One region of the Eisenbergiella massiliensis genome, then DNA from elsewhere that is predicted to be linked to it. Evidence: riboswitches for the same ligand, from Rfam matches in the RefSeq annotation. Region 1 holds a riboswitch; the other holds the start of a gene.
What was found. Region 1 has a riboswitch for FMN ahead of DXC51_RS15190 (ECF transporter S component). Riboswitches for the same ligand answer to the same signal wherever they lie in the genome.

Region 1 (4,292 bases):
CGGCCTGCGGCTTGTCCTGCGCCGCTTCCCACACTGCTTCTTATAACTGTCTGAAAGCCTGCTTTAGCAGTTATTCTTCATAAATTTCCGTCTCCTGGACATAATCCGCTTCAATCTGGCCGTCCTTAATCCTGATAATACGTTCTGCCTGAGCTGCAATGTCATTATCATGGGTAATAATGATTACCGTTCTGCCTTCCTTATGTAAATCCTTCAGAATCCCCATAATTTCCTTCGTAGATCCGGAATCCAGGTTACCGGTAGGCTCATCCGCAAGGATTACCGGAGGTGCCTGGGCAATCGCTCTTGCGATGGCAACTCTCTGCTGCTGCCCGCCGGACATCTCAGAGGGCTTATGGCTCATTCTTTTCTCAAGGCCCACTCTCGTGAGGGCATTCCTGGAAAGCTCTGTCCGCTCCCTTTTCCCCACGCCGCGGTAAATCAGGGGCAGCTCCACATTTTCCAGGGCCGTCAGATTCTGGATCAGGTTAAAGCCCTGAAAAATAAAGCCGATTTCCCTGTTCCTGATATCCGAAAGATCATCGTCGCTCATTCTTGAAACATCCTGGTCATGCAGAAGATATGTTCCGCTTGTAGGTACATCCAGGCACCCCAGCATGTTCATCAGCGTAGACTTTCCGGAACCGGAATGGCCGATAATTGCTACAAATTCATTCTCATTAATGGTTACATTGACATGATCAAGCGCCCGCACCTCATTTTCACCCGGGTTATATACCTTACACATGTCCTTTACTTCAACCAGCGCACTCATAGATTCTCTCCCTTTGTTTTCCATAAGCCCATGACCTGCAATGCAGGCGGCCTCACCTGGAAAACCGCATGATATATCACCTGTATTATGTAATTAATACAGTAATACTGATTCAGCTCTTTGTCAACTGGTATTTTTCTTCCAGCTGATGAAGCCAATTCCATTTTGGCCTTATCCGGCAGCCGGACCCGAGGTTCGGCATTCCTTATAAATAAGTCCTTCTTGGAATTACTCCGACTATCATACTATAGTTGCCTTCTAAAAATCTATGCAGTTCTTTTAAATATTTCTTAATTTTTTCTAAATAACGTAAGTTTCTGTATAATTTCTATGTATTATGACATAATAAAAGAAAAAACGAAGGAGAAAAACATGAGTCTTTTAAACGATGACGGGATACCTTTGGGGCTGGGAATGGCCCTGGCGCAGAATATGGATGCCATGCGGACTTTTTCTTCCATGAGCGAAAGTGCAAGACAGGATGTGATTGACCGTTCAAGGCATGTGCAGTCAAAACAGGAAATGGAAAATCTGGTGAATGGACTTTCCGGCGAATCGGGTTTTTCGGAAAAACTGAGCTGAGGATTCATTTTTTAGTTCCAAAAGCTTCACAGTTTCTTCAAAATTCCATCACGATTCCTACACACTTAAATGTTATCTTATACCTATACAAAGCCAATAAGAAAATTTTAGATAGATTTCTTTTTCATAACTTGCCGGCATCCGGAAAAGATGCCGGCCCTCCCTCAAAAAAACCCGGCAGGCCGCAATGGCCTGCCTTTTTTATTATTTTTTGCTGTGCAGGATGGGGCTGAGTTTTTTATAAATCAGCATGGTTACTATGGAAACAATGCCGCCTTTCATCAGGTTCATGGGCGCTACGGCAAATAATGCAAGCGTAGTCACGCTGTTGATGGAGGGATTGATGGCGTGGCCCAGGCCGACAATGGAATCTAACGGCATTCCGTACAGCTCTGCAAATTTGGGGAGCAGGTACACCGCGTTGAAGGCAGTTCCGAAAACTGTCATTACAAGTGTTCCCACAACACAACCGATTATGGCATTTTTCTTGTTCTTGCGGAACAGGTATATGATAGAGGCAGGAAGCAGGAAGCTGCAGCCGATGATAAAATTGGCCAGATCTCCTACAAATGCGGTGGAGGTTCCTTTAAACAGAAGCTTCAGGATAATTTTGCAGAACTCAATCATGACCGCCGCCACCGGGCCAAAGGCAAATGCGCCGATCAGGGCAGGAAGCTCGCTGAAATCCATTTTATAGAATTCCGGGGCAAAGGGGATGGGGAAATCCAGCATGTGCAGGATGACCGCTATCGCCGAAAATACGCCTATCATGGCTATTTTTCTGGTGGTGAGGGTACGTTCCCTGTTTCCGTTTTTCTTTCGTTCCCATTTTTCCACCACGTAGGCGATGATTACCATGGCTGCCACAAGCCCCAGAAACTCCAGGACAAAAATAAGGTTTTCCGCGAAGGACGCTGCTAAATCATTCATTATGTATACTCTCCTTTTCTTTCTCCGGCCAGCCGGAGTTATTGCGTAAGACAAGGAAAATTCTTCTGATGCTTCATGAAAGGAAGGTATCAAAAAAGCCCGGAGAAATGATTCTCCGGGCAGATATCCAATCCCTGGAAAACACCTGTCGCCTCCGTAAACCAAACGGCGAAAAAACAGGTATTCCATGCATGATTTTCTTCTTTCATCCAGACTTTACTGTCGGTTCCGGATTCGTACCGGATCAGCCGCATGACGCGGGTCGCGGACTTGTCTGCACCTGTCGTGGAACAACTGCAGCGTCACCGCCGGTAGGGAATTACACCCAACCCTGAAGAACTTTACCTTTATTAAATTGTTACTCTATTATCATAGCAGGATTTTATTAAATGTCAAGGCGCGGATTGTCCGTTTGTCCGCATACATTTCTCCGCATACGTTTCTCCACACGCTCATTTGCCCGCGCACCGGGGCGGACAGGAAGGCGCTGCAGCAGTACAGCGTTCTGAGCCATTATGTTTTTTTATTTTTAAGGGGTTGCAAATTCCAGTCAATCCGCTAGACTGAAATTATATTTAACCCGGCCGGTTAAACCAAAGCAGTCAGGAGGTGTTCCATGAACGAACAGTTTTTCCATTTGCCCGAAGAAAAACAGCAGGCAATAATCAATGCGTCCCTGGAGGTGTTTGCCACGCATGAATATAAGCGGGCATCCACGGATGATATCGCCGCAAAGGCAGGGATATCCAAAGGGCTGCTTTTCTACTATTTCCATAATAAAAAGAGTTTATATCTTTATATTTATGATTATACAAAACAAATTGTGACGGCTCAGGTCGTTGATGCCCATTTTAAGGAGATCACTGACTTTTTTGAGCTGCTGGCCTATTCTGCGCAGAAAAAGGCCGCCATCATGTCGCGCAATCCCTATCTGATGGATTTTGTAATGCGCTGCTTTTATCCGGAAAAGGAAGAGGTATCAAATGAGTTAAACAGCACAAACCAGGATTATATAGATAATTCTATCTTCCTGTATTTTAAAAATGTGGATTTCTCAAGATTTCGGCAGGATGCCGACCCGCAACAGATACTGCGGATGCTTTTGTGGATGGCGGACGGCTACATCAGCGAGAAACGAAGGCAGGGTAAACCGTTTGTGCTGGATGAAATTATGCATGATTTTAAGGAATGGAGCGATATGTTCCGTCGGCTTTCTTACAGGGAGGAGTATTTATGAATGCCATAGATATCAGTCATATCACTAAGGATTACGGCAGTCACAAGGGAATATTTGATGTTTCATTATCGGTAAAAAAAGGTGAGGTTTACGGCTTTCTCGGTCCTAACGGCGCGGGAAAAACCACAACAATACGGCATCTGCTTGGTTTTCTGCGTCCGGAAAAGGGCTCCTGCCGCATTCTGGGCATGGACTGTTTTCATGAGGCCGCCGTCATCCAGAAATCACTGGGCTACCTGGCCGGGGAGATCGCTTTTCCTGAGGATTGCACCGGCGACGGGCTTCTCAGGCTTCTGGCGGAAATGAAAGGGATTAAGGACAAAAGCCGAATGCGGGAATTGATGGAGCTGCTTGAGCTGGATCCTTCCGGCCGCGTGAGAAAAATGTCAAAGGGCATGAAGCAGAAGCTGGGCATCGTAAATGCTTTTATGGGGAATCCCGAAATCGTAATTCTGGATGAGCCCACCAGCGGCCTGGATCCATTAATGCAGAATCGCTTTATCGAACTGATTCTGGAAGAAAAAAAGAAGGGAACCACTGTTTTTATGTCCTCCCATCTGTTTGAAGAGGTGGAACGCACCTGTGAAAGGACGGCGATAATCAGGCAGGGGGAAATTGCCGCCATTGAGGATATGGAGGGGCTTAAGAAAAAACGGACAAGAGACTACATTATCACGCTGGACAGCAAAGAGGCGGCGGATGCTCTTGTCCTGCCCGGATTTTCAATCACGCGAAGGGAAGGCTGTCAGGTTACCGTTGCCGTGAAGG
Region 2 (4,292 bases), on a different contig from region 1:
GATCGCGCAGAATCCGGCGGCGGAGCCGGTTGTCACGATCCTTTGGAGTGAAAGTCCCCATCTGAAAGACGGCCAGCAAATGCCGCTGCATGAAGCCGAGGCCGTTTTCAAGGAGCTGGACAGTGCCAGACGCCATGAACGGGAGCAGCCGGGCTATACGGGCCATTGGTACGACAAGACCAAGTTCCGCATTGACTTTACCATGCAGGGCCAGCCGGACAGCTACGAGGGACGGCAGGACTTTGGCGACGGGGACGGTTCCCTGATCCAGCATATCCGGGGCTACCACGAATACTACGCACAGGATGAAAGCTGGAAAAACCATGTGCTGCACCATGAGGGGCCGGAGGCATGGGAGGCGGACAAAGCCCAGCGGGATATGCTGCTGCATGAGTTTGTTCCGTATATGGAGCTGCATTGCAATCTGGCCGCTATGGAGCAGGAGGCCCGGCGTCCCCTGCGATCCGGGGAAACCCTGACGCCGGAACAGACCGCTTATTTCAACGCGGTTTTGGACTATGTAAAGGAGTGCCGCCCGCTTCTCAATCAGAGCCAGTACCACTTGCCGGAGCCGCCGCAGCTTTCCGACTTCGGCCAGAGCTTGCAGGACTACAAAAAACAGATCGAGGCAGAGCTGGAACAGGAGGCCGCCGCTGCCGGGCTGACGGTGGAGGAATATGTTGCCTCTGACTATGAGGCCCCGGCGCAGCCCAACTTTTCCATCTACCAAGTGCCGCCCGGCCCGGAGGGACGCGACTTCCGCTACCGTTCCTATGAGGACTTGCAGGCAGATGGGCTTTCGGTGGACAGGAAGAATTACCAGCTTGTCTACACCGCGCCGCTGGACAAGGACACCACACTGGACGAGATTTACCGCCGCTTCAACATAGAACATCCCGCCGATTACAAGGGACATTCCCTCTCTACGGGGGATATTGTGGTGTTCCGGCAGGATGGAAAACAGACCGCCTACTATGTGGACGAGGGGGCCGACTACCGGCAGGTGCCGGAGTTCTTCGCCCAGCCGGAAAAGCAGCTCACGCCAGACGAGTGCATGACCGGCGAACAAATCCAGACACCGAGAGGCCGTTTCTATCTGACCGACAGGAGCCGGGAACAGATGGAGGCCGCCGGGTATGGATTCCACCACCAGTCGGAGGACGGCAGGTATCTTATTATGGCAAACGGCACAAGGGCCTTTGCCATCCCCGCCCAGCAGGAAAGCCATATCAAGACGGCGGAAATGTCCACCGAGCAGAACTACAACATGATCGACGGCATGATGAACAATGCCCCGTCTATGGAGGAACTGGAAGCAAGGGCAAAAGCCGGGGAACAGATTTCCCTTTTGGATGTGGCCGAGGCAGCCAAGGCGGAGGCCAAAAAGCCCAAGCAGACCCGAAAGACGACGCAGAAACAAAAGAAACCGTCCATCCGGGCGCAACTTGCCGCCGCCAAGGAGGAACAGAAAAAGAAGCCCCCGGCGCGGGAAAAATCAAAAGAAATGGAGGTATGAGGAATGTATTTCACCGTGGAAGAAGAAAACCTGATCTGTCTGTACCACAACGCCGACCGCCGCAGGACGGCGGCAAATCTCCGGGCAGCTTTGCCGGACATGGACAAGGAAATGGCGGCGCTGGCCTGCCAGACCGCCGATAAGCTGGACGCCATGAGCGACGCCGACTTTGCGGCGCAGCGGTTCCACTTCACAGACGAATAAGAAAAACGCCGGGCGCGGGGGCTGTCAAAGCCTCTGCGTCCGGCATTTCTTTTTCACAAAATTTTTGCCATATAAAATTCATCAACAAAGGAGCCGTTGACGAACATGGATTTCTCCCTTGTTCCCTCAATCTTAAAACCACTTTTTTCATACAAGTGTCTTGCTGTTTCATTGCAACATTCAACAGTAAGTTCCAGTCTCTTAATTCCATTTTCCTTTGCCCAACAATTCAGCATTTCAAAAAAAGATGTACCGATTCCTTTACCTCTATAATCTTTCAAAATGCCTACTACAATATATGCTGTATGAAGAATCCGATTAAACTTTCCCCGTTCTGCCCGAATATAGCCAACCATTTTTTGATTTTCCATTGCCACTTGTAAAAAATCACTTCCACAAATCACATTATTTTCAATATCATTTTTTAATTTTTGAACATTTGTGGTCTGGGTTCTCTCATTTGGTTCATACATCATATAATCTGTTTCAGCGTCCAAAGTGTTTAATAACTTCCAAAAATCTTCTATTTGGTTTAATTCCAGAGTTCTATAATAAAGCATAAGTACACCTCAATTCAAATTTACTCAATTATAGCATTGCACAAAATCAGTGTCCATGCCAAAATCATTCAGCCGGGACAAAGACCTAAAAAGCTGTCTTTGTCCCGGCACTTCTTTTTTGTCCATTTTCCCGCATTTAGAACCCTGTTTTTGGGGGAACAGGATAACTTTATCCACCTGCCTGCCGACCATGCGGAAAAACCCTTGATTTCCGAAATGCTTCCGAACTTTCTTCAATTCATTGCTTCCAAAAATAGTTGATGTTATAATTGCAGGGAAAACAACTGAATAAAAGTGTCTTCGGGGCAGGGTGAAATTCCCGATTGGCGGTAAAGTCCGCGAGCGTAAAACGCACGATTTGGTGTAATTCCAAAACCAACAGTATAGTCTGGATGGAAGAAGATATGGTTAGATTTCCGCAGATTTTGAGAGGGTTACTTTCTTTTCTGTGGCCTAATTATAATGCTAACACCTGAAAGACATTTTCTTTTGGGTGTTAATTTTTTGCCACGGAGGAAAGCAATTATGAACAGTAAAACAAAAAGAATCACAGTTATTGGTATGCTATGTGCGATTACTTATGTCACTATGGTTGTTGGCAGGATTCCTATTATTCTATTCTTAAAGTATGATCCATCCGATGTTATTGTAACTTTGGGCGGCTTTATTTGGGGGCCGATGACTTCCTGCATTGTATCTGTTATTGTAGCAACCCTTGAAATGATTACAGTAAGCGATACCGGAATATTAGGTTGTATTATGAATATCGTACAAACACTATCTTTTGCGTGTACGGCATCTGTCATTTACAAAAAAAAGCACACTTTATCTGGTGCAGTGATTGGTCTGGCATCGGGATGGCTAATAACGGTTATCGTTATGCTGTTGTGGAACTATTTGGTAACGCCGCTTTATATGGGGTATCCAAGAGAAGCAGTTGTAGAATTGTTACTTCCTGCCTTTCTTCCATTTAACTTATTGAAAGGTGGGTTAAATGCGTCCATTACATTTTTACTGTATAAGCCCATAGTTACCGCTTTGAGAAAAAGCGGATATGTTGCTACTTTGGAAAATGAAGCAAGACAAAAGCATACTGGTCTGCTTATGCTGGCAAGTTTTATTATAGTAACTTGTGTTTTGATTATCCTGTCAATGAATGGGATTATATGAGGATTGAAATGAAAGAAAAAATAAATGAACCTATTTACACACTAACAGGGATCGTTATACATGGCCGAGGTATTGGAAAGCATGTGGGGACACCTACCGCAAACATAGAAATAGCAAAAAATACATTTTTGCCAAAGACAGGGGTGTATGTGGCAGATATTCTTTTAAGTGACAAGATATATTATGGTGTTACCCATATTGGGACGCGCCCTACACTTGATAATGATAGCTTTGTTTCAATCGAAACACATATTTTTGATTTTGATAAGGATATATATGGGTGTACGATAACTGTCAACCTATATAAGAAATTGAGGGAAGTTAGAAAATTTAATGAATTATCCTTGCTGCTTGAACAAATTGCGAATGACCGGACAATGGCACAAGAATTTTGGGGATTAAAGCAAACAAATCACACCTTACACATTGATGTTAACCGGCATTGTGTAATATTAGAACAGCAGGAAGTTTATTTATCAACAAACGAATTTGAAGTCCTTTATTTGTTACTGCAATCTCCTCAAACCACATTCACAAAAGAACAGATTTATGAACAAATTTGGCATGAACCCACAAATAACCATTTGCACGCAGTAGAAAACACAATTTTTCAAATACGAAAAAGGTTAAAACCATATTGCAAGGGACATGAGTATATAAAAACAGTAATTGGCTATGGTTATAAATTTAATTCCGAGTAAGATGTTATTTAAGTATTCTTATCAAAAATGCCGGGCGCGGAGGTGTTAAAGCCTCTGCGTCCGGCGCTTCTTTTTTGTCCATTTTCCCGCATTTAGAACCCTGTTTTTGGGGGAACAGGATAACTTTATCCACCTGCCTGC

Region 2: it holds a riboswitch for FMN, as region 1 does, so the genes downstream of both, DXC51_RS25265 (ECF transporter S component) here and DXC51_RS15190 (ECF transporter S component) in region 1, are expected to answer to the same signal.

Annotation. Positions count from the first base shown of each region.
Region 1 is NZ_QVLV01000010.1:9,339-13,630, forward strand. Features, by position in the region: gene DXC51_RS15180 (ABC transporter ATP-binding protein) at 71-775, opposite strand; gene DXC51_RS15185 (hypothetical protein) at 1,148-1,357, shown strand; gene DXC51_RS15190 (ECF transporter S component) at 1,562-2,287, opposite strand; FMN riboswitch at 2,481-2,630, opposite strand; gene DXC51_RS15195 (TetR/AcrR family transcriptional regulator) at 2,904-3,524, shown strand; gene DXC51_RS15200 (ABC transporter ATP-binding protein) at 3,521-4,292, shown strand, end outside.
Region 2 is NZ_QVLV01000028.1:20,436-24,727, reverse strand. Features, by position in the region: gene DXC51_RS25285 (LPD25 domain-containing protein) at 1-1,516, shown strand, start outside; gene DXC51_RS25280 (transposon-transfer assisting family protein) at 1,520-1,720, shown strand; gene DXC51_RS25275 (GNAT family N-acetyltransferase) at 1,774-2,280, opposite strand; FMN riboswitch at 2,573-2,688, shown strand; gene DXC51_RS25265 (ECF transporter S component) at 2,806-3,450, shown strand; gene DXC51_RS25260 (riboflavin kinase) at 3,459-4,151, shown strand; gene DXC51_RS25255 (hypothetical protein) at 4,156-4,292, opposite strand, start outside.